DNA from 2 places in the Komagataeibacter xylinus genome. Region 2 is predicted to be linked to the other one. Evidence: riboswitches for the same ligand, from Rfam matches in the RefSeq annotation. Region 2 holds a riboswitch; the other holds the start of a gene.
The links. Region 2 has a riboswitch for cobalamin ahead of FMA36_RS04700 (DUF1636 domain-containing protein). Riboswitches for the same ligand answer to the same signal wherever they lie in the genome.
Positions count from the first base shown of each region.

Region 1 (15,006 bases), 420 kb from region 2:
CGGTCAAGCTTGAGGGCGGGGCGGAAATGGCCGAAACCGTGCGTTTTCTGGCCGAGCGCTGCATTCCCGTATGCGGGCATGTGGGGCTGATGCCGCAGGCGGTCAACGCCACGGGCGGCTTTCGCACGCAGGGGCGTGACGAGGCGCAGGCGCGCAAGGTGCGTGATGATGCCCATGCCATTGCAGGCGCGGGCGCCTTTGCCGTGGTGCTCGAGGGCACGGTCGAATCCGTCTCGCGCGAGATCGTGGCCGCCGTGCCGGTGCCGGTGATCGGCATCGGGGCCTCGCCTGCGTGCGATGGGCAGGTGCTGGTGGTTGATGACATGCTGGGCGTGTTCGGCACGGACACCCCGCGCTTCGTGCGCCGTTACGCCGATGTGGGCGATGTGATTGACGGCGCAGTGGCCCGGTATGCCGAGGATGTGCGCACCCGTAGCTTTCCGGGGCCGGAAGAATGTTTTGGCACCCGCCGCGCGGTAACGCCGGGTTGACGCGCCCGCCCGCGCCGGTGCCGCCTCCTCCCGCCCTCCGCGTGGGGCTGAAGGAGATCGTGGCATTTGGGGCGGGCGATGCGGGGTTCAACATCATCTGGGGGCTGATGCTCAGCTACCTGGCGTATTTCTATACCGATATCTGCTTTTTCCCCGCCCGCATGGTGGGGTTCATGCTGCTTGCCGCGCGTGCGGCCAGCCTCGTGACCGACCCGGCCGTGGGGCTGTGGATCGACCGCAGGCCCACGGGCCATCAGGCCCTGCCTTTGCTGCGTGGCGGGCTTGTGCCGTTCATGGTGCTGGTGGTGCTGACCTTCGTGCCGCTGCCGCGCGGCTGGCCCGTCGTGGCGCGCGGGCTGTGCGCGGGTGTGGCCTATATGGCGCTTTGCGTGAGCTATGGGGTGGTCAATACCGCCTATGGGGTCATGACCAGCCTGATTTCATCCGATCCCGCCATCCGCCTGCGCCTGGCTACGAGCCGCATGGTGGGGGCTACGCTTGGCGGGCTTGTGGTCAGCATGGTCACCCTGCCTGCCGTGGATTTTCTGGGCCACGGCAACCGGCAGGCGGGCTTTGCCCTGTTCATGATGGTGGTGGCCTGCGTGGTGGGGGCGCTGGTGTGGCTGCCCGCGCGGTTGTGCCACGAGCGCGTGGCGACAGATGGGGGCGATGTGGCGCCCCGGCAGCTCGTTATGTCGCTGCTGGCCAACCGGGCTTGGCGGCGGCTGACGGGGGCCATGCTGCTGACCATGCTGGGCAGCACCTTCCTGTTCGGCGCGCTGGTCTATGATGTGCGCTACGTGCTGCATGCGGGCGACCACATGGCGGGGTGGCTGCTGGGCATGATGAGCCTGACGGTGCTGGCCGGATGCGGGCTCTCCCTGCCTTTATGCGCATGGTGGGGGCCGGGCGTGGTCATGCGCCGTGGCACGGTGGCGGCGGGGGGCATCCTGCTGCTGGCCTATGGGCTGCCCGCGCGGCTGGATGTAACCGGGGCGGGGCTGGCGCTGTTCGGGCTGTGCGTGGGCGTGTGCAATCCGGCCTGCTTCACCCTGCTGGCGCACGCCATGCGGCATGAAGGAGGGGCTTGCGGCCTGCACGCGGTGGGGCTGGGCTGGGCGCTCAATTCCATGGCGTCAAAAATGGCGTTTGATATTGGCGGCAGCCTGCTGGCGGGCGTGCTGGCGGCGGCGGGTCTGGTCAGTGGCACTGCCGGGCAGACGGCGCAGGCGCAGGCGGGCATCCATGCGGGCTGTCTGCTGGTGCCCGCCGTGCTGTACCTGCTGGCGGGCGGGATCGTGCTGCGCGGCCTTGGAGTTCAGAACCCCGTGGCGGCGGTAAACAGCACCGCAAGCCCGCCGCCCACGTAATATTGCGGCCCGTCGGCTTTTGTCAGCGTGGGGGTGGCCACGCCTGAGAGGTAATGCTGGTTGGTGATGTTGATGAAATTCATGCGGAATTCGGGGTGCGAGAGAAAGGCATGGTCATCCATGCGGTAACCAATGGCGAGGTTGCCCGTGGTGTGGTCGGGCATGCGCTCGTCATTCATGAAGGTTGAATACTGCCGCCCGGTATAATGTACCGAGGCCATGCCGAAGAAATGCCCGTCATCATAGCTCAGCCCCGCCGATGCCTGGAGTGTGGGGCTTTCCACCGCCGTTTTGCCACGGGTTGCCAGCATGCCGGTGGCGGAGGGAATGTCACTGTCGATGGTCGCATGCAGGTACTCGCCCGACAGGTAGGGGGCTAAATGGTGCCACGGCTTGAGCCCGATTTCCACATCCACCCCGCGCGAGGTCTGGCCGCCCCCATTGATGGTGGAATCGACCTGTGCGCCATTCACGTTGAGCAGGGTCTGGATTTCGCGGTTGGTGAAATCATAGTTGAACAGCGTCAGGCTGCCCACGATCAGGTCGCCATTGTAGCGGTAGCCGAGTTCCTCCGACACGGAATATTCGTTTTTGAGCTGCGTCGTGATGCCGCTTGCGGTCACGCCTCCAAACAGCGCGCTTTCATCAGGCGTGCGGAAATTGGTGGTGGTGTTGAAAAACACCATATGCCGTGGCGTGATCTGGTAGCGGATGGCGATGCGCGGCAGCGGTGTGGCGCTGTTGCTGCCCGCCGCCGTCTGCACGCCGCCCGATGTGGTGGTGCCGGTGCGGTCCAGCATCACTTCCTTGAAGCCCACATCCACCATCAGCTTCCTGTGCAGGAAATGCATCCTGTCGCCGATATAGAGCGCGTTGGTCTGCGAGATCATGTGGTAGCTGCCTGCATCGATCTGCTGGCCGCTGCCGTCGAGCAGGGTGCGGCTGATGCGGTCCACCCAGATATCGGGCGCATAGCCCTGTGCGTTGACAGCGGTGAAGGGCTGGTGCTCGCTGTCATCGGAGTAGTCGTACCAGTAGCCGAATACGAGGTCATGGTTGCCAAGCTGCCAGTCGAGTGTGGCGTTGAAGCCCGAGCGGTAGCTGGTCTGGGTCCAGTTCGAGCGCACCACCGTGCCTGCATCCGCCCCGCCTGAAAGCCCGGCATCGCCCAGCGTCGTGCCGCCGGGGTCGTTGCCGTAGCTCCACTGCGCATAGGGCGTGACCTTGAGGTGCAGCCCGCGCGCCAGCGTAAAGCGGGCGGGTGCGGCAAGGTAGGCAATGCGCTCGGGCTGGCGGTAAAGCGCCCAGTAATCGGTGCCGCCTGCGGCGTTGTTCGGGTTGTAGGTGGCGGCGAGGTTGTTGGCCGCGCCATGCACGCCCTGGGCCTGCCAGTCGGTTTTGTCGACCGGCGGGTAGTAGCTGGCCACCATCGTGTTCCATGTGCCGATCAGCGAGACCCGGTTGCCCTGCCCCCATTCGCGCAGGAACTTGAAGTCGATATGCTGGCGCTCGTCATGGCCCGGCCCGCGCCAGTTATCGGTATAGCCATGCGAGTAGGACACGAAGCCCCGCAGGCCGGTATGCCCGATCTGCCCGGTTTCAAGCCGCAGGAACTGGCGGTTGGTGTTGTAGGAACCGTAGGATACATCGGCATATCCTCCCGCCCGCATGGAGGGGTCGCGGAAGGTCATGCTCATCAGCCCGCCCGCCGCGTTGAGCACGGGGGAGTCGAGGTCCGCCGAGCCTTGCGCAAGCGAGACGCTCTGGTAATTCTCGGTATCGGCAAACTGGCCGGGGTAGCCGTTGTAATAGGCAATATCGTTGAGCGGCATGCCTTCGAGCACATAGCCCAGCGAGTCTCCGCCCAGTCCGCGCACGCTGATATTGGTCTGCGGCGAAAAGCCCAGCGGGTCGGATGAGGAAACATTGGCCCCTGGCAGCAGGCTGACCATGTCGAACGCCGTGGCACTCGGCGCCTGCTTGCGCATGAAATCGGTGCCGATGGTACTGACCGATTTTGCCGCATCCTCCACCTTGATCAGCCCGCCACCGGGTTCGGTGCCCACTACGCGCTGGCTGGTTACGGTCAGCCTTTCTACCTTGCCCGGGGCGGGCGGTTTTGTCGTGGTGGTGTCATCAGCTGCCGCCATGCCCGGCCCGAGGCCGAGCAGGGCGCTGAGGGCGGCTGTCAGCACATGCAGGCGGCCGGCGGAGGCGGCAGGGAACACAACGGGGCGGCATGGCGGGCACGGCATGGGGGCGTTCCTGAAAAATATCTTTTTATTTCATTATTCTGTCTCATCCGGGTGGGATATGACATCGTCTTGAACAAATCAGGGACCGATATAGTATAGTCCCGTAAGGCATCGTAAGCCCCGTTATCGGGCGGATCGTGCATCATTGCGCGGGCAGGCAGGCAAAAAGGTTGCGGGTGGTGGGACAGGAATCAGCACATATCGTACGCAGTTACGAGCAGGAACTCGAGCAGTTGCGCTCCATGATGGCGCGCATGGGTGGACTGGTGGAACGCCAGACCTCGCAGGCCGTTGCCGCCATTGCCGACCGTGACGAGAACGCCGCCGGCATCGCCGCCGACCTCGACCCGCAGGTCGATGCGCTCGAGCGCGACGTGGAGGCGATGGTGATCCGCATCCTCGCCCTGCGCTCGCCCGTGGCGGGTGACCTGCGCGAGGTGGTCTCCGCCCTCAAGATTACCGGCGACATGGAACGCATCGGCGATTGCGCCGCCTCCATCGCGCGGCGTTCGCTGCGGGCGGAACTGGTGGCCTCGCGCATCTCGCTCAGCGGCCTGCGCAGCATGGGCCGCCTGGTGCAGGACAACCTGCGCCGCGCGATTGATGCCATGAGCCAGCGCAACCCCGACCTTGCGCGTGAGGTGTGGCAGTCCGATACGGCAGTGGATGAACTCTACAACGCCATGTTCCGCGAACTCGTGACCTACATGATGGAAGACCCGCGCAATATCGGGCCGTGCACCCACCTGCTGTTCATTGCCAAGAACCTCGAACGCATTGGCGACCACGCCACCAACATTGCCGAGCGCGTGTACTACACCGCCACCGGCGAGATCCTGCCCGTGGTGCGCCCGCGTGGCGGGTTCTCAGGACAGGGAAGCTAAAGCCCGTGCAGGCTGACCAACCGCTCCGCATCCTTGTTGCGGAAGATGATGCCGCCCTGTCCGTCATGCTTACCTATAACCTCGAGGCAGCGGGGCATACGGTCATGCCGGTCGATAACGGGCTTGATGCCCTGACCGGGGTGACCAGCTGGAAACCCGACCTCGTGCTGCTTGACTGGATGATGCCCGGCCTGTCGGGGGTCGATCTGTGCCGCAGGCTGCGCATGGCGGCGGCCACGCGCTACCTGCCCATCATCATGCTTACTGCACGTGGCGAGGAGCGGGATTCGATTCACGCGCTCGATACCGGGGCGGATGACTACCTCGTCAAGCCCTGCGGCATGGACGTGCTGCATGCCCGCGTGCGCGCGGTGATGCGGCGCAGTGCCGGGCGCGGGGCTGCGGCTGCCGCCGTGGCGGAGGGGGATGTCCTGACCTTTGCCGATGTCACGATCGACCATGGGGGCCGCCGCGTGTCACGCGCGGGCAGCACCATTGCGCTGGGGCCGACCGAATACCGTATCCTGCTGCATCTCATGCGTCATCCGCGCCGGGTGTTCTCACGCGCTGAAATTCTGGCGGCTGCGTGGGATGACCGCATTCACGTGGAAGAACGCACGGTGGATGTGCATATCCGCCGCCTGCGGCTGGCACTCAACGCCACGGGCGGGGCGGACCTGATCCGCACCGTGCGCTCAAGCGGCTACATGCTCGATGATGGCCAGGCGGATTGATGGAAACTTTTATCCCCGCTCCAGCCTGGCATACCGCCTGAGCGCGCGCTCGCGCCGCAGGCGTGACAGCCGCCGGGTCCAGAACAGGCCGTTGGTCTGGTCGATCTCGTGTTGCAGGCAGACGCCCAGAAGGCCATCGGCCTCGTCCTCCGCCACGGTGCCATCAGGGCGGTCATAGCGCACCCGCACGCGGGCAGGCCGGATGACAGGCGCGTGGATGCCCGGCATGGACAGGCTGCCTTCTTCCATCGTGGCGGTCTCATCAGCGTGCCAGATGATCTCGGGGTTGGCATAGACATGCGCGCCCGCGCCATCATGCAGGTCGATCACCACCAGCCGCAGGGGCTGGCCCACATGGCTTGCGGTAATGCCCAGGCCCGGTGCCGCGCGCAGGGTGTCGAGCAGGTCGCGGGCCAGTTGAGCCGTTTCGGCGCTGGTGGCGTCAACGGGGCGGGCGACCTGTTCGAGGCAGGCATGCGGGTAGCGGATGATCGGCACGATGGCCATGGCGGATGTTCCGGGCTTCAGTAAAGGAAGGGACCGTTATCATCCGCGTTGAGGTTGGTGTAGTAGGGAATGTAGAAATTCAGGCCAAACGGGCTGTAGGTATGTTCCACGCCCGAGACGGGGCGCAGCGGCTTGACGTTATGCTCGGCGAGGCAGTCGTACAGCGTCTCGCGCAGGTGGTCGGTTTCCTTGTCCGATTTCGGGGCGCCATAGAACAGGTCATGCGCGTAGGGTTTGCAGGCCTGCGGGGTGTGTTCGTAATAATTGGCGTAACGGTCCTGCTGGTTGCGGGCGATATCGGCATCCGACATCCACTGGTGGGTTGCAGCCGTGGTGCTCCACAGGGCTTTCCAGTCCGTATGCATGTGCGACAGGCGGGCGATGGCTACGCCCGCTTCGCGCGTGCCATCGCCGCGCACGAGGTTGCCATGGCAGGCGAGCACCTGCACGTGGTCGTTATAGACCGAACTCTTGACCGTGCCCCCCTCGAAACGGATTGCGGGCGAGGCCGTGGGCGCGCCCTGGTTTGCAGTGCGCACGATGGCCGCGGTGATGGCGGGCTGGCTGCAGTAATTGACCATGGGGCGGGGTGCATGCTGCGCGCAGGCGGCCATGGCGAGCGGAAGGCATAAAGCAACAAGACGGCGCAACGGTTTTTTCCTTTTTGGTGGGGCGCGCACACCCGTCATGAGGCGGGTCGTTCGGGCCGGAACATCAAGGCTGCATATAATGCAAAAAGAAGGCGTGAAACTGTTTTTGCCTGATGGCTGCGATGTTTTTTTAAGGCAGCTACGCGCCAGCGCAGGCCGGCGGCATCACGTCGCGTATTTCCGGCCACCGGGTTTGGGTGGGGTGAAGAACCATTTTACCAGCCCGAGGAAACCACGGCGCTTGCGCTGTCTGGGCCTGCTGCGTGCAAAGGTGGGATTATAGCGCATGGTCATGCTGGCATAGTCATAGACAATGCACACCGGCGTGGCGGGGCGGGCATACAGGTCATATGTCGCGCAATGGATCATGCTGCACACATCATAGGTCCGCCCGCCCTGTTGCCTGCCTGCGGGGGCGCCCGCGCCCAGAACCTCATAATCCTCAAGGTCACGCAGCACGATGTAATCGGGCTGCATGATGTGCGTGATGGCCTTTACGCCCAGCCTGCCAGCAAGTTCATGGATGGGATCATCAAAATCATGCAGGGGATAGCGTTTGGCATCGCCGATGTTCCGGTACAGGGTCGTGCCATCATATTCCAGCTTAAGCTGGATGATGTTGCAGATATCGAGCAGGATGAAGGTGGTCCTGCCCTTGGGGTTGGTGGGGGAACATTCCAGCCATCGGTTATTTGCCACCGTGCGCATGATGGTCCGGACATCATCAAACCTGTCGTAGTAAGACATGGATTCCTCCCCTGTTGTTTATAGGGCGGGGGGAGGACGTAACAATAATACAAATTTTCAATGCGGCCCTGTGCTTTTGCGCTTTTACCGGGGCGTATCGTTGCGGGCGCGGGGGGCATTGGGCCGTCCGGGTGCCAGGAGCAGCACCATAAGCAGCAGCACGACCGCGCCCGACCAGCCCCGCCTGCACGGGGTGGCGGAGCTGCCCATCAGAACGTAATGTTGCTGTGCAGGCCAAAAATGGCCTCGTTGCCCACGCGGCGGTTATAGCTCACGCCATAATCCGGCACGCCGCCCGAGGGGTTCCATACGTACTGGAAGTCAGGCTGCATCACCATCCATGGCGTGACCTGCGCCTGATAGGTCAGTTCAAGGTGGTTTTCATTGCCCTGCACGGGGGTGTAGGCGCTCAGGGCCGAGTTGCGGTCGAACTGCCGCTCGCCCGAGCTTGCCCGGCCAATGCCCCAGCCCAGCCCGATCGTGTCATTGTCGCGGCCCCTGAACGGGGCCTTGAGGTTCAGGCCCGCATCAATGGCGAAGCTGATCAGGTTGCGATCCCCGCTATTGCCGGTGGCGCGCACGAACAGCCCCAGTGACCGGGCTGACTTGAGCGAGGGCCGCCAGAGCATCTGGTCGATGATGCCGTACACCATCCAGTTGCCCCGGTCCCAGCGCGGAATGCCGGTGGTGTCATTCGGGCTGCCAAGCGCCTGGCCCAGATTGTTGTAGCGGTAATCGGCGAACTTCGCGGTATCGTAATAGCCGCCCAGCTTGTACACGCCCGGCAGGCCGGGGTTTTTGGTCACGTTCGTCATATCGGCGGGCTGGGGGTTGATCGCGTATTGCAGCTCGGTGATAAGCAGCGCGCCGGTGCCCATGTTGAAGTTGGTGCCGTTGGCGCCGTTATAGGTCTGGCTGGTTGGATCGGAATTATAGCCGCTGGCGGAACCGGTAGCCTGCTGGATGGGGGTTGAATTGTACCGGTTGCCGGGCGGGTTGTCGTCCGCTGCGGCAAACATGAAGGTGAACTTCTCGCTCGGCCGGTAGCGGATGCGGATGGCGGGTGAGGAGAGCGGCCATGACGGCCCGCCGCCATACAGGTTGACCGAGGGCGCCATGGGCCAGCCAAAGTTGGCGTTGAGGTAGAGCGAGGCGTAATCGCTGATCAGGAACTCGGTATCAAGATCCTGCTGGCCGATCTTCACATCCAGTTTGCCCTTGAGGAAGGACTGCTGGTACCACAGCTCGAACAGCCGGGTGGAGCGGTCGGCCTCGAACCCGCTGACAGGGTTGAAGTTGGCCAGATGATCCTGCGAGATCGAGCGCCCGCGTGTCTGCAGCGCGCTGACATTGAACAGCCCGCCCTTGAGGCCGAACAGCTTTTCGGTATCCACGGTAAGCGTGGGCATGGTCACGCCATCATAGGCAGGCCCGGTGCCTGAGCCACTGGAGCCATCATTGCTGGAAGGCGAGCCGCCGGTGCCGTTACCCCAGACTTCATCAACTTCCTGAATGTCGAAGCTGATGCCGTGTTTGTACAGCCACGGCCGCGCGCCCCACATATTGCCCAGCAGGTTGCCGCTGGTATCCAATTTGTCGCCATCGCCTGCGGCTTTTTCTTCCGCATCAGCCGTGGCGCGTTCAGAATCGCGCACCGTGGCGGGGTCGATCTGCACGATCAGCGGCGTGGAATTGCCCAGGCGGGCACGGTCCTGCGCAATCTGGGTCTGGGCGTGGGCTACGGTGCAGCAGGTGCCGCTCAGGGCGCCCGACAGCAGCAGCATGTGCGACAGGGATTGCCGACGCGGGAGGAGAATATGCAATTTCATGGTGGAAACATCCCGTCAGGATGGGTCTGGCGCCCTGGCGCCAGAAAATGACAGGCCGCAGAAGAGGCCCGTCGCTGCTACGGCATACGGGATGTCAGGTCGGAGGACGCATGGTCTCATATCCATCTCCGGTCAGGCCCGCCCGGCGATATCGTTAAAGGACAATGGCAGGTCTCCTGACTTGCGGGTCATTGCACTCCATCTCCCTTCCCGGCCGGAGCCAGTGGTTGCCGTTGGTATGGCACCAGATGAAGCACTCTCCGCCTACAGTTGCGGGTACAGTTGCCGACTGCGCCCCCGGGCCTGATTACCCTGCCGGAGCTTACGGCATTCCCTTTTTCACCCGTTTGCACGGGACCATTGACTTGTCGGGCAGGACTATACCGTGCGCGGATCAATGCGCAAGCTCAGCCCGGCTGTGCATCCAGCAGGGTGGCGACTTCATCTGCCGTGGGCGCGGCCTCGGCGGCTCCTGCGCGCGTGGTGGCCAGCGCGCCGCAGCCTGCAGCAAAACGCACGGCTTCGGGCATATCCGCTCCGCGCGCCAGCGCCGTGGCCAGACCGGCGTTGAAGCAGTCACCCGCTGCCACCGTGTCGATTGCCTTGACGCGGAAGGGCGGCACAAATCCCCGTGCCGCCGGGGTGGACCACACCACGCCCCGATGCCCCAGCTTGATGATGACCGTATGCGTGCCGCGTGCGTGCAGGATACGGGCGGCGGCCAGGGATGTGGCCTCATCGGTGGGGGTGATGCCGGTCAGGGCCTGTGTTTCGATCTCGTTGGGGGTAATGATGCTGGCCATGGCGTACAGCGCCGCGGGCAGTCCGGTATCCGGCACGGGGGCGGGGTCGAGCATGACGGGTATGCCACGCCCGTGTGCCGTGCGTGCCATGGCCAGCACAAGCTGCGGGTCCATTTCCATCTGCAGCATGAGCATCGCGGCATTGTCCAGCACCGGGGCAAGGATTGCGGCGCACTGGCCGCCATGTGCCATGTTGGCACCGCCATCGACAAGGATCTGGTTCTGGCCTGCATGGTTGATGGTAATGAAGGCGCGCCCGGTTCCCGCTGTTGCATCGGCCATCAGGCAGCGCGTATTTACGCCGGCTTCAGCCAGGGTGGCGCGTGCCATCTCTGCCAGCATGTCCTGCCCGGTCCAGCCTGCAAGGGCCACGTCCTGGTCCAGCCGTGCTACGGCAATGGCCTGGTTGGCTCCCTTGCCACCCAGCCCGGTGCTGGAGGCATGCACATGCAGCGTCTCGCCCGGCCGGGCAAAACGCGCGACATGCACGACAAAATCAATATTCGTGCTGCCAGTGACGGCAATGGCGGACGGCTTTGACATGCTGGCCCCTGTGGTGGTGAATGCGGGGGCACAGACATACCAGCATGCCCATGGAATGTGGGGCAAAACATGCAGAAGTTCTGGTGAAGTTGTTTTCAAAGCAGAGCGAAAAAACAGCCAGCCTGTCACACTGACGGCAATTTTCCCGCCCCGTGCCATCTTTTGCAGGACATCATTGCCCCGACTGGGTTTTCTGAAAAACCCTTCGCCCGGAACATTCCTGTGTTTTCAGGTCATGTCAGGCAACCGGCACGCTTTCCGCCCGGCGTTCCCTGATCCATGTATCAAGGGCTGCGGTATCCATCGGGCGGCCAAAGTAATAGCCCTGTATCACATCGCAATCGATGTTGCGCAGCTGGGCGCACTGGGCGGCATCTTCCACCCCTTCGGCCACCACGGTCATGCCCAGAGTGTGGCCGATGCGGATGATGGCGGTCACCACCTGCCGCACGTTGCCGGTGCTGCCAAAGCCGTTCATGAAGCTGCGGTCGATCTTGACCTCGCTTATGGGCAGGCTGGCAAGGTTGGACAGGCTGGAATACCCGGTGCCGAAATCATCCATCGACAGGCCGATGCCCAGTTCGCGGATGGCCCGGGCGGTTGCCACCGTCTGCTCGAAGTTCTCGATCATGGCGGTCTCGGTCAGTTCCACGATCAGGCGTTCGGGTGGCACGTTGGTCTCGTGCAGGATGGTGGCAAGCTGCGCCACGAGTTCGGGGTCCTGAAACTGGATGGCCGATACATTGACCGATACGGTGGGCACACGAATGCCGCGGGCGATCCACTGCGCCATCTGCGTGCATGCCGCGCGTAGAGACCATACGCCAATGGCGCCGATCTGCCCCGTTTCCTCCGCCACGGGAATGAACCGCCCCGGCGAGACCATGCCCAGCGCCGCATCGTTCCAGCGTGAGAGTGCCTCCACGCCATGCAGTTCACCCGTGCTCAGGTCCACCTGCGGCTGGTAGACAAGGGTCAGCCGGTTATCGGCAATGGCCTCGCGCAGGGCGGAGGCGAGGATGATGTGATCTTCCGCCTGCCGGTTCATGGAGGGGTGGAAGAAGCGGTAGCAGCACCGCCCCGCCTTCTTGGCCTGCGCCAGCGCGGTATAGGCCTGGCGCAGCGTTTCCTCCACCGCCTGCCCGTCCTGGTGGGTGCTGATGCCGATGCTGCCCGAAATGTTGATGGGAATGCCATCGACCGTAAACGGCTCTTCAAGCGTGTGGAGGATACGCTCGGCCAGATGCGTGATGTTGGTGGCATCCTGCGTGGTCAGCACCACGAATTCATCGCCCTCCGTGCGCACCAGCACGTCGCGCCCCACAATGCCGTGGCGCAGGCGCCCCGCGAGTTCGAGCAGCATCTGGTCGGCCCGGCCCTGCCCAAGCGCCTGCACGATCTTGCGGAAACGGTCGAGGTCGATGACCATGATGCTCAGCGCCGTGGCAGGCGGCCGGGCCACGAGTTCGTTGAGGCGGCGGTTGAGCCACAGGCGGTTGGGCAGGCTGGTCAGCCGGTCGGTATAGGACAGGCGGATGATGGATTCACGGCTGCGCTGCTGCTCGATGGCCAGCATGGCCAGATGCACGCAGGCATTGACAATGCGCCGGTGCCACGCCCCCGGCTGGCCGGGCGTGCGGAAATAGAGCGAGAAGCTGCCCGCCACATCCCCATTGCGCAAGATGATGGGCACCGCCCACTCCGCCGCCAGCGCGTGCTCCGCCACGACCGCGCGCAAGGCGGGCCAGCGGTCTTCTGCCGCAAGGTCGGGCACTACCACTTCATGCGCGGTTGCGATGGCCGTGCCGCATGCGCCGCCCGCGGTGCTGGCCTCCAGCCCCTCGAACGCCTGCAGCACGGGCAGGGGCATGGCGCCATGGCCGCCGGCATGCAGCACGCCGCCGGTGCTGAGCATGACCACGGCCATGCAGTCCGGCGCGATCAGTTCGATGCGGCGGCACATGAAATCAAGCATCTCGCGCAGCGAGAACTGGTCCGTCAGCGCCTCGACCACGTCACGCTGCAGGTTGCGCAACTGCCGGTCATGCGTGATGTCGTGGATGATGATGATGATATCGGCCAGCGTGCCGTCATCCCCGTAATGCGGCGTGACCGCGCAGCGCAGCCACAGCGCCACGCCCTGCGGGCCACGGGCCTGCACATCCACCTCGAAACCGGTGCGGCGGGCAAGATGCGCGCGCAACTGGCGCAGGGTGCCGATATCGTTTTCCGCCCCTGCCAGCAGCGTGCCGAAAGGGGCGCCATGCAGCGCGTTGCGCTCCACGCCGAGCATGGTGGCGATGGCCGCATTGGCGTGGGTGATGCGGTACTGCGCATCAAGCACCACAATGCCCCGGTCGGTCGCCTGCACGATCATGGCGCTGATCTCGGCCTGCTCGCGCGCCAGTTCTTCATGCGTTCGGTCATGCAGGGCGATCAGTTCATAGGGCACGCCATCCCATTCCACGTTTTCACGGTACAGGCGCACGGGCAGGCCCAGCCCGTCCCTGCGGCGCAGCGTGGTGCAGTGTGATGGCGTGGCCCCTTGTTCTGGCAGGTCTGGCGTGGTGGCTGCATCCGCACTCGGCAGCATGCCCTTGGTAAACAAGCGGCCCAGACGGGTGGCGGCGAGTTCGGTCGCGCTGTAGCCGGTCATGGCGCAGGCGCGTGCGTTGCCATAGAGCACATGGCCCGCGCTGTCCGCCATCATCAGTGCCAGTGGCAGTTTCTCCAGAAGCGGGGAAGAAATCTGTGTGATATCTGGCATGATGGCGTCTTTCCACAAGGTCCTGGCCCACTGCTGCACGGCACACCCATGATAAAAAGGAGCGTAAAATGCGTGGTTTTTCAGGCGATAAGGGGCATTAGCGTATCTTTAACTCTATTGCGGCAGTTTTATGGCCTGCTGCTGTATTGTGTTTGCCGATCCATTTTTTCGTTTTGACTGTTCCGCCATCCGCTCATGCCGGGGCATGGTGCGGCGGTGGATCAGTATTCCGGTTTTTCTCCCTTGGCGGGAACGGAGGTGGGCGTGCCCGGCGTGCCGGCATAGGTCAGCAGCACGACGGTGCGGGTATCGCCCGTTTCCCCGCGATGCGTATCATCAACGGATTCGGCAAACGCTTCGCCCTGATGGAAAGTTTCCGTCCTACCACTATCACGATCATGAATCGTCAGCTGCCCTTCCAGCACGTAACCCGCGTTGGGCACGGGGTGGGTGTGCCATGGCAGCGCGGTATGGGCGGGAATGGTCAGGCGGATCATGGTCAGTTCCGGGCGCGTGGTGGGGTAGGGCCCGTATGCCACGCCATTCCATGAATGATCGGCCTGCAGCAGGATGTCACGATGGCCCGAGGCAACCGTCTGGCCATGGGCTGCTGTAGTGGCAAGGCTGGCAAGGCAGAGGCAGGCGGCGGCTACGCGGGCAGGGTGCAGGGGCATGGTGTATCTTTCCGCTTGTGGTTCGCTCCTGTTCCTAGCGTTCCATTCTCCGCTGCGTTGCCGCCCCGCGCGCTCACATGGCTTTGAGCGCGCGGGTGGGGCCGGGTTTTACCGGCTTTTGCCTGCTTCGGTGTTGCGCAGGTCGGCAAGGGCCTGCTGCACCTTGACCTGCTGGGCAGCAATATAGTCGTAGTAATGCTGGTAGAATGCCGGGAACGGCCCCGAGGCCCGCGCAAGGGAGGGATGGTGCGCCTGCCACCATGAAAGCGGCTGGCGTGCCTGCATGATGCGGGCATAGCGCCCGGCAAAATACTCAAGGTTGGTGCGCAGGTCGTAATAATGCGCGTTGTTAAGGTAGTGGGCGAAATTGCGGTGATACGATCCCAGCACCGGGTCATCGTAGAAAATGAGCGACAGCGAGGTATTGTAAACCTCGTTGGGGGAATGGACCGGCTCGGATTCCAGCAGCACGCCGGGTTCATCGGCCAGCCAGTCATATTGCATGAAGGTCTGGTAGGTCAGCCTGTCGTTGAATATGGCCTGAATGTTGTCCACCGGCACCGCATCGGTGCGGTGGATCAGGTTGACGAGTTCATTCTTGGGCACGGGAAAGCTCAGCGCGGCCAGCACGACAAAACGGTTGATCGGCCATTCGCTCCAGAAGCCCGCCGCCGCCAGCGCGTTATGGGTCAGGTGGTTGCAGTTGTCCTGCAATACGTTGGAATCATAGGTTTTGGGCCCGTTGCGATAGA
Region 1 is NZ_CP041348.1:1,406,652-1,421,657, forward strand. It holds gene panB (3-methyl-2-oxobutanoate hydroxymethyltransferase) at 1-491, shown strand, start outside; gene FMA36_RS06660 (MFS transporter) at 488-1,861, shown strand; gene FMA36_RS06665 (TonB-dependent receptor) at 1,810-4,011, opposite strand; gene phoU (phosphate signaling complex protein PhoU) at 4,296-5,000, shown strand; gene FMA36_RS06675 (response regulator) at 5,006-5,734, shown strand; gene FMA36_RS06680 (peptide deformylase) at 5,744-6,241, opposite strand; gene FMA36_RS06685 (hypothetical protein) at 6,259-6,891, opposite strand; gene FMA36_RS06690 (hypothetical protein) at 7,057-7,638, opposite strand; gene FMA36_RS19700 (hypothetical protein) at 7,723-7,848, opposite strand; gene FMA36_RS06695 (carbohydrate porin) at 7,848-9,422, opposite strand; cobalamin riboswitch at 9,617-9,844, opposite strand; gene FMA36_RS06700 (ribokinase) at 9,875-10,813, opposite strand; gene FMA36_RS06705 (EAL domain-containing protein) at 11,052-13,580, opposite strand; gene FMA36_RS06710 (cupin domain-containing protein) at 13,802-14,254, opposite strand; gene FMA36_RS06715 (hypothetical protein) at 14,363-15,006, opposite strand, start outside.
Region 1: another riboswitch for cobalamin. It lies ahead of FMA36_RS06695 (carbohydrate porin); the one in region 2 lies ahead of FMA36_RS04700 (DUF1636 domain-containing protein).

Region 2 (15,006 bases):
AGGAACGGGCATAGATCGCCGCCCCGTCGTGAATGTAGTCGTACGGTTCCGTTTGCGCGGTCATGCCGGTTGGGTTCTCCCGTTCCGTGGCGTGGTCAGGTTGCGGGGCCAGTCCCGCACGATGTGCTGTATCTGTGCCAGCGAAAGCCCGTTGTCTACAGGCGTATCAGCCGCCCGGCCATGCGGGCACAGGCCATAGCCATCCACCTGTGCCACCAGCGTGATGTCGGCTGGCCCCGGATGGGCGCAGCCCTTGGGGCAGCCCGATACATGCAGCGTAGCCCGCGCAGGCAAGGCGGGGGCCAGAAGGGTAGCATCGGCAATCACGTCACGCGCGGCACAGGCACAGCCGCGCGCGCCGATGCATGCGCTGATGCGCAGGCGCGGATCATCCGCATGCGTGATCAGGCCGGGCAGGGGTGGGGCCGTGGCGCAGTCTTCAAACACGATCGCGCGGCGCAGGGGGGTAATGCGCATGTGGCCGTTGCCCGCCTGCATGCTCCATTGCGCCACGGCGTCGAGCAGGTCAGCCTCCATCGGGCCGGGGGGCAGTACGGCACCCATGGCGTGGCCGGGCAGGGGGCCAGCAAGGCAGGGAATGTTATGCGCGGCTGGGGGGGCTGCCTGTGTGGCCTCAAGCAGGCCAAGGTGGGCAAATGCCTGCGTGCCAAGGGCCGGATCACGCAGGGGGCGGCCACCGGAGGCCGCCAATGCGTGTGCCAGCGCAAGCACTGTGGGGGCGATGGCGGCGGCAGGGCAGGGCAGGGCGCGCGCGCCGCACACCACCAGCCAGCCAGTCCCTTGCGCACGCACGACGATATCAGCCCGCAGCGTGCCTGCGGGCATGTATCCCCCGCATTCCACCGCAATGACGAACTTGGCGGGCAGGCCGCGCAGGCTCGCGGCTCCGGCCAGGGCGGCATCGAGTGCCTGCATGATGGCGGGGGCATCGGGTGCGGCGTCAGGGTCAATGCCAGCCAGCGGCGAGAGCAGCAGGCCGCGCCTTGCCTCGGTTGCGGCGTCCGTGCTGGCAAGGCCCGCTTCGGCCATGTCGCGGGCAAAGGCGCGGGCGCTGCGTGGTGTCAGGCCACGCAGTTGAAGGTTGCCCCGGCTGGTCAGTTCGATCAGCCCGTTGCCATGCACGCGGGCGGCACGGGCCACAATGCGGGCCTGCGCGGCGGACAGGCGGCCGAGCGGCGGGCGCACGCGCACCAGCCAGCCATCGGCGGCCTCCATGGGGGTGTGCAGGCCGGGGCACCAGCCGCGCACGGAAGGGGCTGTGGTCATGGCGCGGGGTCCAGCAGCATGCCAGCACTGTTGCTGCGTGGTTGCCACAGGTCGCGGCGCAGGGCATCGGCCATCAGGCGGCGGATGGCGGCATGGGCATCGGGGTTGGCCTGGAGCAGGAAGGCGTCCATCTCCGGGTCATCAAGCAGGTGACTGAAGGCGAGGTCGAACTGCCGGTCGAAGCGTGCGGGCACGGTGGCGGCAAAACCGTGCAGCGCCTCTACGCCACGCGCGATCTCGCTCGCCCCCCGGTAGCCATGGCGGCGCATGCCCGCAAGCCAGGCGGGGTTGGCCAGCCGCCCGCGCACCACGCGGGCCACCTCCTGCGCCGTGCCGCGCAGGCGGGGGGCATCGGGGCGGGATGTGTCGCCATGCACGAGGCGGGGCGCGTTGCCCAGCAGGTGGGCGGCGGCCGCCATGCCGCCCTCATGCGTGGCCATGTCCACGCTTTCAAGGATGTCGGTCTCGGCATGGTCGTGCACATGCAGCAGCACGCCCGCCTGCGCCATGCGCCCGGCAAGGATGTCAGGCGCTTTGAGGCCTTCGCGTCCGCCGCCATAGGTCCAGGCCGAGCCATCAAGCCAGGCCTGTCCCAGCGTGCCGCGTTCGCGCCACTGGCCGCTGGCCAGCACATCTTCCACCCCCGTGCCGTAGCTGCCCGGCGCCGCGCCAAACATGCGTGCCGTGGCGGCATGCCGTGCTGCGCCTTCAAGCCCTTCGGTGCTGGCGGCCAGCGGATTGAGGTCGGGGGCCTCGAAAGTGCGGGCGGCAATGGTCTGGACCGCCTGCTCGAAGAGTGCGATCTGGCCGGGGAATGCATCGCGGAACAGCCCCGACAGGCGCAGTGTCACATCCACGCGCGGGCGGTCGAGTGCGGCCATGGGAATGACCTCGATGCCGCTCACGCGCCCCGAGGCATTATCCCATACGGGTTTCACGCCCATCAGCAGCAGGGCAAGGGCCAGATCCTCGCCGCCGGTGCGCAGGCTGGCCGAGCCCCACAGGTCGATGACCAGCGTGCGCAGCGGCTCGCCCTGATCCTGCAGGTGTTCCTCCAGCAACAGCGCCGCCGTGCGCTCGGCCAGCACCAGTGCGGAGCGGGTGGGGATGGCGCGGGGGTCCATGGCATAAAGGTTGCGCCCCGTGGGCAGCACGTCGGCCCGGCCACGGGTGGGCGCACCTGCCGGGCCTGCTGGCACGAACCGCCCATCAAGGGCTGCCAGCAGGGCGGCAGCCTCCGCCGCGCCGCAGGCGTGCAGGCGGGCGGGCAGGTCAGCGGGCGCGTCCTGGCCGCAGGCGCGGGCGATGGCCTGGGCCAGTTCCCCTGTCCGGGTGGGGGGGCGGCCAAAGACATGCAGCCCGTCGCGGATCTGGAGGTCCTTTACATCGCACAGATAGGCATCGAGCCGGGCGAGGGCTTCATCCTCGTTATCGGCGCGGGCAATGCCGCCTTCATCAAGCAGGCCAAGATCATCCGCGCGTTGCAGGATCTCGCCGCGCAGGATGGCGCCCCGCCTTCGGTCGAGCCCGTCGGCTGCGGCATATTCATCAATCAGGCGTTCGAGTTCGCCCGTATCGGCGCCTGCGCTGTTCACGGCCACGATGGGCGGCGTCATGTGCCCGATGGTCACCGCTCCCAGCCTGCGCCGCGCGGCTGCCGCCTCGCCGGGGTTGTTGACGATGAAGGGATAGATCACCGGCAGCCCCGCCACCAGCACCGGGGGCCAGCAGTCAGCCGAAGGCGCCGCCGCCTTGCCCGGCAGCCATTCCAGCGTGCCATGCGTGCCCAGATGCACCATGGCATCAAGCCCGCACCCATGGCGCAACCACAGGTAGAAGGCCACATAGGCGTGGCGCGGCGGGGTGTCGGGGTCGTGGTAGCCGCCATGGCGGTCGGTTGTCGTGCCCCGGTCGGGTTGCAGCGCCATCAGGATATGGCCTGCGTGCAGGTGACGCAGGTGGAACGCGCCGTCATGCACGGCGGGATCATCCTCCGGCGCCCCCCAGCAGGCGGCAAGCTGGTCGCGCAGGGCCTGCGGCAGGGTCTCGAGCCACTGGTGATAGGTCGCAACCGAAACAAAAGGCGTGGCAGGGGCGCGGGCCAGTGCGTGTGTTAGTTGGTCCGCCGTGGGTATGTCACCCGTGTCGTAGCCTGCGGCGTGAAGCAGGCTCAGGATGTGTTCAAGGCTTGCAAAACTGTCCAGCCCCACGGCATGCGCCGCCTGCCCAGTGGGGGCACCCTGCGCGCCGGGATAGTCGGACAGGATGATGCCGACCCGCCGCTGGCCAGGCAGCTTATGCCCCAGCCGCGCCCAGCCCAGCGCGCGGGCGGCGGTCAGCGCAATGCCCTGTGTGTAGGGCTCGTGGCGTGCGGGCAGGCCGGGGGTTGTGTCCTCCTTGAAGGAGATGGGGAAGGCGGGCATGCGGCCATCGAGTTCGGGCAGCACCACCTGCATGGCAAGGTCCGCCTGCGACAGGCCGCGCACGCTGTCGCGCCACAGCGCGTGGGGAATGCCGGGCTGCTGCACCTGCAGCACCGGCACACCTGCCATGTCGAGCGGAGAGTGGCTGTCCGCTCCCGCGCGCGCGGAAAAGAAGGTGGCGTTTATGATGATATCCGGCGGCGCATCCGCCAGCCGTGCCGTCACAAAAGCCGCCGATTCCGGGTTCTTGAGGGACGTGACATAAACAAGCTCCGCCCCCATGCCGTGCTGCTCCAGTTCAGCGGCAAGTGCCGTGATGGGAGCGATATCGGCGGCCAGCAGATGGGCGCGGTAGAACACCACCATGGCGCGCAGCGGCAGGGCCGGGTTGGCTGCATGCAGCACGCCCGCAGGCGGCAGGGGTTCGGGGCCTGCGCCATCATCCGGCCCGCGCCCGGCAATATGGGCCATGAGCCGCAGGGCGGTGGCGGTGTTGGTGGTTCCGCCCGTGCGCAACAGGGCATCAAGACGGGCGCGGAGGGGTTGGGGCACGGTGGAGCGTTCGGCAAGGCGCGGGTCATCGCGCCCGTCGCCTGCCAGCAGCACCAGTGGAATGCCGGCCTGCTGGCAGGCGCGGCCGAGTTCCTCCACCCCGTAGCGCCAGTATTCCAGGCCGCCGAGCAGCCGCACCACCACGCAGCGCGACTCCATGATGGTGTCGGCTACGTACAGGTCGATCGACATGGGGTGGCGCAGGCGCGCAAGCGTTGCGGTGCGCAGGCTGGCATCGGGGGCGGCACCTGCCGCGTGGGCGGCGTTGAGGCACAGCAGGTCGCTGTCCGAAAAGGACAGGAACACGATATCGGCCGGTGCGTGACCGAGGTCTTCGGCCTGATCGGCTTCGTCGAGCGTGCGGACCTCGCGTGCCAGCAGGTGCATGATGCGGCTCCCCGTGTGCCGTTTGCCCGTGCCTTACGCCTGTGCCAGCGCCGCTGCAATGGCAGCCTGGTCCATGCCCTTCTGGCCGATCACCACAAGGTTGCCCGTACGCGGGCCATCCTTGGGCACGGGCTGGTCGAACTGGTGGCGAAAGCGGCTGCCAACCCCCTGCACCGCCAGCCGCATGGCCTTGCCGTGCACGGTGGCGTAGCCCTTCATGCGCAGGATGTCGTGCTGTTCGGCCAGTTTCTTCAGCCGGGTTATGAATCCTTCCACGCTGTCCTGCTCGGGGATGGGCAGCACGAAGCTCTCGAAATCATCATGCTCGTGCTCGCCACCCTCGGCATCGTGGTGGGAGGGGCGGGCGGCGAGGTCATCTTCCGCCGCCGCATCAAGGCCAAGCAGCACGGCGGGATCAACCTCGCCATCGGTGGCGCGCACCACCTTGACCGCGCGCGGGATCTCGGCGCGGATCTCGGTCTCGACCGCATCGGCCTGTGCAGGTGTCATGAGGTCGGTCTTGTTGAGCACGATCAGGTCGGCGCACAGGAGCTGGTCCTCGTACACCTCGGCAAGCGGGTTGTCGTGGTCGAGCGAGGGGTCGGCGGCCTGCTGGCGGGCGACTTCCTCGGGGTCATCGGCAAAGCGGCCTGCTTCCACGGCGGGGCCGTCGACCACGGTCACCACGCCATCAACCGTCATGCGCGTGCGGATGGTGGGCCAGCCAAAGGCCTTCAGCAGCGGCTTGGGCAGGGCGAGGCCGGAGGTCTCGATCACGATATGGTCGGGCGGGGTCGCGCGGTCGAGCAGGGCTTCCATGGTGGGCAGGAAGTCGTCGGCCACGGTGCAGCACAGGCAGCCATTGGTCAGTTCGACGATATCTTCGTCCGTGCAGCCTTCCACGCCGCAGGCGCGCAGCGTGTCGCCATCAATGCCCAGCGTGCCGAATTCATTGACCACGATGGCAATGCGTTTGCCCTTGGCATTGGCCAGAACGTGGCGCAGCAGCGTGGTCTTGCCCGCGCCCAGAAAGCCGGTGATGACGGTAACGGGCACCTTGGCGCGGGCCGTGGCGGAGATGTTCATGGCACTCAGACTCCGGAAAAGAGGGATGCGGGAAAGCGGCCGCGCACCATGTCCGACAGGCTTGCGGGCCTGCGCGATGGCATGACGGTGCCTTTGGCCGATGCGGCATAGGCGTCGATATAGGTCAGCAGGTCACCTGCCTTTTCCGGTCCAAGATTGGCGAGCAGCCAGCCCCATTTACCCGGTGTGGCGATCACGGCGGTGCAGCCATCGTTGCACGCGGCAAGGCAGGCGACCTCATGCACCACAATGCTGGAATTGCCTTTGGCCAGTGCCTGCATGGCATCGTGCAGCTGGCGGCCCTGCGGGTTATCGGATGCAGGCAGGCCCCTGCGGCAGGTCACGCACACATGCAGGTGCACGGCAGGCGTTTGTGGCGGGGGGGAAGTAGTCATCTGGTCCGTGCCCTTTCGCGGCGCTGCCGCGCGGGCGGCAGGAAAAGCGGGGTGCGCGGTCATGCCCCGCCCGGCAGCAGCGTTGCCAGGTGGTGGCCAGTCGCGTGCCGGGCACCCCGCCAGCCATGCGATCGAAACGGTCATCTATCCCGCACGGGCGGGGATGGCAGGTCTCCTGGCTTGTGGCGAAGGGCGTGGCGGGCACACCCTCAATATCCGACAGCCTTCCCGGCCCTTATGGGGCCAGTGGCGGGGCCGGTGCGGGCACCGGGCCGGATTCGACCACCTACAGTTGCGGGGGCAGCGACGGAATTGCCATCAGGCGCACCGTCTTCCCTATTCTCCCTGTTGGGGGAACCATCAGCGGCGGATCTAGCCGATTGCGGGCCGCGCTGTCAAAAAAAGCGCGGCTTGTTTTCAGGGCAGGGGCGCGCCGCTTGTGGCCAGCCGCCAGGTGGTGTGGCGGGTCAGTACCGTGCGGGTCAGGGGGGCGATGTCCAGCCGCGCCATCATGGCGCCATCCCCCCCAAGGGCCGCGATGGCAAGGGCACGGGCAACCGTGGCATCGGCCAGCACCAGCATGCGTGCTGGCGTTTTGGGGCATGCGGCCAGCCAGGTACCTGCGCGGCTTAGCAGCGAGTCCCGGCTTTCACCCCCCGGCGGGGCAAAGCTGTCGTCTTCCACCCAGCGGGCCAGGTCGGCCGCAGGCAGAGCCTTGAGCGAAAGCCCATGCCACGTGCCCATATCGGCGGCATTCAGGGCGGGCACGGCTTCACATGCATCGGCCCCGATGGCTCTGCTCAGGGCGGGTGGCACAAAAAGGCGGTCGGCCGGGGGCAGGTGGTCCATGAAGCCTGCGGGCAGGGCGGGGGTGGCATCGCGCACGGGTATGACGCCGCGGCGTAACTCATCGGGCGCGGGCAGGGCGATGCAGGTCAGCGTCTGGTTCATGCTGCCCTGCGTGGCCCGAAAGGGTGGGGCGAGCAATGGATGATTGACCTTGCTGGGCAATTTTGAAACCATGGCCGCTGATCCGGTAACACGGCATGGGCATTGCATGCAGCCCTGTCATGCCATACTGCTCCGGGTCGAGCATGATCCATGGAGTTTTTTCAGCATGAGCCAAGACACATCCGTCCTGTCCGCCAATATTGCCGCCCCGCCGGTTGCCATTCCGGTGCGCGACCTGCTGCCGTGGGGTGTGTTCGGGCTGGTTCTGGCCTCGCTGCTGATCTACTTCGTGGGCGCGGAGCAGGGGGCGACATCGCTCATTTCCGGTCATTACGTGCATGAATTCGTGCATGATGGCCGCCATCTGCTTGGCTTCCCCTGCCACTAAGGGGCGCAGGGCAACTGCCCTGCATGGCCTGATGTGAAGAACGGCATGCGCCCCTCGCGCCTGCCGTTTTTTATTGCCTGCTGCCTTCTTTCAAAAAGGCAGCGTTTTTCGAAGCTTTTTGAAAAAAGCTTCGCCAAAAACTTTTATTATTTTGAATCAGTGAGGTGGACGACTGTCCGCCCTCTTATATGCCCTGCCAGCAGCCGCGGCGCGAGGGCAGGCACCTCGGCCAGTGTTGCGTCATGCAGCATGCTGTCCAGTCGTGTGGGGTCGATGTCACGCGCCAGCCGCGCCCATGCCGTCATGCGGCGCGGGCGGGGGCACATGACGCTGTCGATTCCCTGCAGGCGCACATTGCGTAAAATGAAAGGGGCCACCGTCAGCGGCAGGGCCATGTCGCCTGCCAGCCCGCAGGCCGCCACCGTGCCGCCCTGCGTAATGGAGGCGCACATCGTGGCCAGAACCTCGCCCCCCACCACATCGATTCCGCCTGCCCAGCGCGCCTTTTCCAGCGGTTTGCCAGTGGGGGCCAGCGCCTCGCGCGGCAGCACTTCAGCCGCACCGAGGCTGATCAGATAGGCCTGAAGCTGCGCCCGCCCGGTCACCGCCACCACCTGATAGCCTAATTGTGCCAGCAGCATTACGGCCATGCCGCCCACGCCGCCGCCCGCACCGCTTACGATGATGGGGCCGGAGGCAGGCGTCAGCCCGCCATCTTCCAGCGCCATCACGCACAGCATGGCCGTAAAGCCTGCCGTGCCGATTCCCATCACCTGCCGCCCCGACAGGCCTGCAGGGTGCGGTAGCAGCCACCGCCCCGGCAGGCGGGCCATGCCGGCCATGCCGCCCCAGTGCTTTTCTCCCAGCCCCCAGCCGGTGGCCAGAACCTGATCGCCGGGGCGGAAGACCGGGTCATCGGAGTGGAGAACGCGGCCCGCAAGGTCGATGCCCGGAATCATGGGAAAATGCCGCACCACCGGCGTGCCGTGCGTCACGGCCAGCGCATCCTTGTAGTTCAGGCTCGACTGCGCGACTTCAACCGTCACATCGCCCTGTGGCAGGCTTGCGGGGTCGACCTGTTCCAGCCGGGTGGTGGTCTCGCCATCGGCCTGGCGGATCATGAGGGCCTCGAACATGCGAACGGGTTCCTTGCTTATTATTGAAACAGGGTGCGTGCTGTGGCCTTCATGCTCTCTTGGGGTGTTTCTTCCTATTTAAACCCGTGTGATTTCGCATGAACGTGATGGGCGTGCTGAAATAAATAACTGATCTGGAAAGATATTTTCAAAAAATCGGGCCATGCGCAAACGGTGGGCGGGCGTACTGCCCTCCTGGGCCGGCCCGCGGCATGAAAATGTGCAGGGCAGGTGTGATATCGCCCCGCTAGCTGTGGCTGTTGCGCTGTGGTGTGCTGCTTTTTCAGCCAGCATTGCACAGGCAGGAGGCATGCCTATGTCCAGCAGTACCGTTTCTTCCTTTTCCGCCCAGTCCTCCATGAATGCGCTGTGGCAGGCCCGTTATGGCACGAAACCGCCGGCGCAGCCGCTGCCCGAAAGCCCGGTGGCGCGCAGCCTCATGGCGCATCGTTCCGTGCGGCATTTCAGCCCCGCACCCCTGCCCGAAGGCGTGGTGGAGGCGGCGATTGCCGCAGCCCAGTCGGCCTCGAGCTCATGCAACCTGCAGGCATGGAGCGTAATTGCCGTGCGCGACCCCGCGCGCCGTGCCCGGCTGGCCAAAATAGCGGGCGATCAGGCTTTCATCGCGCAGGCGCCGCTGTTCCTGGCGTGGGTGGTGGACCTGTCGCGGCTCGAGCATGTGGGGCAGGCGCAGGGCCGGGCACTGCCGGGGCTGGACTGCCTCGATACATTTCTGGGCGGCGTGGTGGATACGGCGCTGGCCGGGCAGAATGCGGCGGCGACGTTTGAATCCTACGGGCTGGGGATCGTGTACGTGGGTGCCGTGCGCAACCAGCCCGAGGCCATTGCCGCCGAGCTCGGCCTGCCGCCCGGAACGTTCGCGCTGTTTGGCATGAGCGTGGGCTACCCCGACCGCGCGCAGCCCACCGCCATCAAGCCGCGCCTGCCGCAGGCTATGGTGCTGCATGAGGAACGCTACAACCCCGCTACTGCCAGCGATGAAGCCAGCATAAAGGCTTATGACGCCTGCCTTGAGGCCAGCCGCGCGGGTGCGCGGGGCTGGAGCGAGGGCGTGGTGGCGCGAATGGGGGATGTGGGCGCACTCCATGGCCGCGAGCACCTGCCTGCTGCCCTGCGCGCTTTGGGTTTTGTGCTGGGCAAGGCGTAAAAGCAGGGGTCATGCGCACGGGGCGGGGTTGACCGGCGCAATGTTCTGGTGAACTTCTGGTGCGGTTGCCCGCAGCTTGAGGCGGGCAGGGGCGCGCTCCGTATGGCGCGCCAGCGCCATGATGAAAGAGAAATAACGGCTATGGACAGCGCCACTTCCCTTCCCTTCACGCTTTCACCCACCGCGACCCCGGTCTCGCCCGAGCGACGGGCGGAAATTCTGGCCAATCCCGGTTTCGGGCGTGTCTTTACCGACAACATGGTCGTGATCCGCTACCAGGAAGGCAGGGGATGGCATGATGCCCGCGTACAGCCTTATGCGCCGTTGACTCTCGACCCGGCGGCGGCCGTGCTGCACTACGCGCAGGAAATATTCGAGGGCATGAAAGCCTACCGCACGGCGGAAGGCGGCATTACCCTGTTCCGCCCGCAGGCCAATGCCGCGCGTTTCCGCAAATCGGCCGAGCGCCTTGCCATGGCCGAACTGCCGGAGGACGTGTTTGTCGAGGCCGTGCGCCAGCTCGTGCGCGTGGACCATGCATGGGTGCCGGGCAAGCCTGATGAGAGCCTGTACATCCGCCCCTACATGATTGCGAGCGAGACGTTCCTCGGCGTCAAGCCTGCGTCGGAATACCTGTTCATGGTCATTGCCTCGCCCGTGGGCGCCTATTTCGGTGCGGAAGCGGTGAGCGTGTGGGTGTCTGATTTCTGTCGCGCCGCTCCCGGTGGCACGGGCGAGGCCAAGTGCGGCGGCAACTATGCCGCAAGCCTGCTGGCCCAGCAGGAAGCCAAGGGCCATGGCTGCGCGCAGGTGCTGTTCCTTGATGCGGTGGAGCGCCGCTGGATCGAGGAAATGGGCGGCATGAACGTGTTCTTCGTGTTCGATGATGGCACGGTTGCCACCCCGCCGCTGACCGGCACCATCCTGCGCGGCATCACCCGCGATTCGCTGCTCACCCTTGCGCGTGAGATGGGCCTGACCGTGCGTGAGGAGCCCTACGCCATTGACCAGCTTTATGCCGATGCGGCCTCGGGCCGCCTGAAGGAAGTGTTTGCCTGCGGCACGGCGGCGGTGGTCTCGCCCATCGGGCGCTTCCGTGGCCACAAGGGCGAGGCGGTGATTGGTGATGGCGCGGGCATTGGCCCGGTCACGGCCAAGCTGCGCAATGCCCTGATCGGCATCCAGCGCGGCACGGCGCCTGATACCCATGGCTGGGTGGAAAAGGTGATCTGATTTCCCTCCCGCAAGGCAGGAAAATGGAAAAAAGGCGGGTCATGCTGTAAGGCATGGCCCGTTTTATTTTGTGGCAGGCAGTTCAGGGGCGGGGAGATCGCAATGGCTGTAAACAGGTTTGATGTGACGGGGCAGTGGGATGGCCAGTTCAGCTACCCGCGCACGTTGCCGCCGGAGTTTTTCTCCGCCTCCCTGTTCGAGGCCGGTGGCGCCATGGGTGGCACGGTAACGGAGCGCCCGGCCTCAGGTCAGGCCGGGGCGGAATGTTTTGTCTCGACCGTACGTGGCATGCGCCACGCAGCCGAGGTGCGTTTTACCAAAACCTATGAGGGCGGTCCGCGCCAGCATGTCGTGCTGTATGCGGGCAGGCTGAATGCCGATAGCACTGAAATCGAGGGAACGTGGCGGATTGAAGGATCGTGGTCCGGGCGCTTTCTCATGATCCGCAGGGATGGTGGCGCAGCGGTGGCCGTGCAGCGCGAGGCGGTGGTGGCCTCCCGTTAACGCCTTCCTTAATTAAAACACGGATAAAAGTTTTTGGGTGCCGCCTTTTTTCAAAAAGGCGGCGTTCTTCTCAAGCTTTTTGAAAAAAGCTTCACCCAAAACTTCTGTTTTATTCCGCAGGGGTCGCGACCTCATCCACCGGCACATAGATCCGGTTGCCGTTGTTGCGGAACTCTTCCTTTTTCTGCTCCAGCCCGGCCATGCGCTCGGCATTGGCCTTGAGGTCGTGGCTGATGCGCATGGAGCAGAATTTGGGGCCGCACATGGAGCAGAAATGCGCGTTCTTGTGCGCCTCGCGCGGCAGCGTTTCATCGTGGTATGAACACGCCGTATCCGGGTCGAGCGAGAGCTTGAACTGGTCATTCCAGCGGAAGTCGAATCGCGCGCGGCTGATGGCATCATCACGGATGCGTGCCGCCGGGTGCCCCTTGGCCAGATCGGCGGCGTGGGCTGCGATGCGGTAGGTTACCACGCCCACCTTCACGTCATTGCGGTCGGGCAGGCCGAGATGTTCCTTGGGCGTGACATAACACAGCATGGCAGTGCCGAACCACCCGATCATGGCGGCCCCGATGCCCGATGTGATGTGGTCGTAACCCGGCGCGATATCGGTCGTGAGCGGGCCAAGCGTGTAGAACGGGGCCTCGCCGCACTCGCGCAGCTGCTTTTCCACGTTTACCTTGATCTTGTGCATGGGCACATGGCCCGGCCCCTCGATCATCACCTGGCAGCCCTTGGCCCAGGCAATTTTTGTCAGTTCGCCCAGCGTTTCAAGTTCGGCAAACTGGGCGGCGTCATTCGCATCGGCAATCGAGCCGGGGCGCAGGCCATCACCGAGCGAGAACGAGACATCATAACGGCGCATGATGTCGCATATTTCCTCGAAATGCTCATACAGGAAGCTTTCGCGGTGATGGTGCAGGCACCACCCGGCCATGATCGAGCCGCCACGCGAGACGATGCCGGTCACGCGGTTGACGGTCAGCGGCACATGGCTCAGGCGCACGCCGGCGTGGATGGTGAAGTAGTCCACGCCCTGTTCGGCCTGTTCGATCAGCGTGTCGCGGAAGATTTCCCATGTCAGGTCCTCGGGCACGCCGCCCACCTTTTCCAGCGCCTGATAGAGCGGCACCGTGCCAATGGGCACCGGCGCGTTGCGCAGGATCCAGTCGCGGATGTTGTGGATGTTGCGGCCTGTCGAGAGGTCCATCACCGTATCCGCACCCCAGCGGATGGACCAGACCATCTTCTCCACTTCCTCCGCAACCGATGAGGTCACGGCGGAATTGCCGATATTGGCGTTGACCTTCACCAGGAAGTTGCGCCCGATCACCATCGGCTCAAGCTCGGGGTGGTTGATGTTGGCGGGCAGGATGGCCCGGCCTGCCGCGATCTCTGATCGCACGAACTCAGGGGTAACAAAGGCGGGAATGTCAGCGCCAAAATCCTCGCCATCGGCACGGCGCTCTTCAGCGCCCTCGACCATGGTGGCGCGGCCGAGGTTCTCGCGGTGGGCGGCGTAGATCATCTCCTGCGTGATGATGCCTGCGCGCGCGAACTCGTATTGCGTCACCATCTGGCCCGGACGGCCCTCATGCACTACATGCGGCGCGGGGCAGGCGGGGACCAGATTTTCGCCCCTGGCAAAGCCATTATCTTCCGGCCGCACGGCGCGCGGCCTGACCGCGGGCAGGCCGCGGGTTACGATCCATGGCGCGCGGACGGGTTTAAGCCCCTGGCGCACGTCGATATGGGCATTGGTGTCGGTATAGGGGCCGGAGGTGTCATACACGCGCACCGGCGGCTCGTTGGCGCTGGGTTCGAGCGCGATTTCGCGGAACGGCACGCGGATATCCGCATGCCCCTCGGGCGATGACCAGACCTTGACGGACCCCATGATGGGGCCGGTGGTGACATGGTCGGGAGATGAAGGCGAAGCGACGGTAGTCATGGCAGTGCTCCTCGCATCCTCTCTCCGACAGGGGGTGTGGAGAGAAAACCGGAGATGCCACGCCTCATGCGGGCGACCGCGTGCCGGGGGCATGCGGCGTGCTGCCGATTGTCCGCACCAGTCCCTCCGCCGGTATGAGCCGGATCAGGTTCCCCGGAACGCACAATGCGCCCGGAAGGGTCTCCGCGCGCATGGCTGCCCATGCCAGCGGTCTCTCAGCCCCTTGCCGGGACTCCCCTTGGTCCGGTCAGGATCATCAATCCCGCCTGCCTTGTCAATCATGCAGGCGGGGCGCAGGGCGCTGGCCTGAAAAAGAATTCGTGTGCCGATTTGCCAGCCGCCCCGTTGTGATAGAGTAGCAGGGAACATCATTTTATGGGGAAGTGGGACAGGATGGCAGCAAGCACGATTTCCAGCCGGATTGCACAGGGTAGCGGGCGCATGGTGGCCGATACCGTCATCCGTGATGTGCGCCTGTTTGATCTGGTGACGGGGGAGATGCTGCCAACCGACATCGCCATCTGTGGCGACACCATTGTCGGCACGCTGGACCACTACGAGGGCACCAACGTAATCGAGGGCCGTGGCCGCATCGCCGTGCCCGGCTTCATTGACACGCACCTGCATGTCGAATCCTCGCTCATCACGCCTTTCGAGTTCGATCGCTGCGTGCTGCCCCATGGCGTGACCACCGCCATATGCGACCCGCACGAGATGGCCAACGTGCTCGGCCGCCCGGCGCTGGATTACTTTACCGAAGCCGCCCTGCGCACGGTGATGGACCTGCGGGTCAATCTTTCAAGCTGCGTGCCGTCCACCCATCTTGAAACCTCGGGTGCCACGCTCGGTGCAGCCGATCTGCTGGCCTATCGCGACCACCCCAAGGTGATTGGCCTGGCCGAGTTCATGAACATTCCCGGCGTGCTGAATGGCGACCCGGTCTGCCTGGAAAAGCTGGAAGCCTTTGCCGGGGGCCATATCGATGGTCACGCCCCGCTGCTGCGTGGGCGCAAACTCAATGGCTACCTGAGCGCGGGCATCACCACCGACCATGAAGCCACCACGGCGGAAGAAGCGCTGGAAAAAGTGCGCAAGGGCATGATGGTGCTGATCCGCGAAGGCTCGGTGTGCAAGGACCTGCGCGCGCTCGTTCCGCTGCTCAACCCGGTGACCTCGCCCTTCTTCGCTTTCTGCACCGATGACCGTAATCCGCTGGAAATCGCGCATGAAGGCCATCTGGATTACCTGATCCGCCTTGCCATCTCGCTGGGTGTCGAGCCGCTTGCCGCCTATCGCAGCGCGTCCCTCAGTGCGGCCAATGCCTTTGGCCTGCGCGACCGGGGCATGATCGCGCCGGGCAAGCGTGCCGATATCGTGCTGCTTGATGACCTGCGCGAATGCCGCGTATCGGATGTGATCAGCGCGGGCCGCCTGGTGAATGATGCGCTGTTTGCTGCCCGCGCGGTCATTGCCCCCGTGGGGCTGGAGAGCATCAGCCTGCCCGCTCCGGTCAGCGCGGCGGATATGGAAATAAAGGGCAGCGGC
Region 2 is NZ_CP041348.1:982,928-997,933, reverse strand. It holds gene FMA36_RS04720 (precorrin-8X methylmutase) at 1-64, opposite strand, end outside; gene cobG (precorrin-3B synthase) at 61-1,287, opposite strand; gene cobN (cobaltochelatase subunit CobN) at 1,284-4,649, opposite strand; gene cobW (cobalamin biosynthesis protein CobW) at 4,683-5,735, opposite strand; gene FMA36_RS04700 (DUF1636 domain-containing protein) at 5,741-6,130, opposite strand; cobalamin riboswitch at 6,279-6,507, opposite strand; gene FMA36_RS04695 (histidine phosphatase family protein) at 6,548-7,153, opposite strand; gene FMA36_RS04690 (CbtB domain-containing protein) at 7,248-7,469, shown strand; gene acuI (acrylyl-CoA reductase (NADPH)) at 7,616-8,605, opposite strand; gene FMA36_RS04680 (NADPH-dependent oxidoreductase) at 8,922-9,773, shown strand; gene FMA36_RS04675 (branched-chain amino acid aminotransferase) at 9,915-11,006, shown strand; gene FMA36_RS04670 (hypothetical protein) at 11,109-11,510, shown strand; gene thiC (phosphomethylpyrimidine synthase ThiC) at 11,620-13,461, opposite strand; gene ade (adenine deaminase) at 13,855-15,006, shown strand, end outside.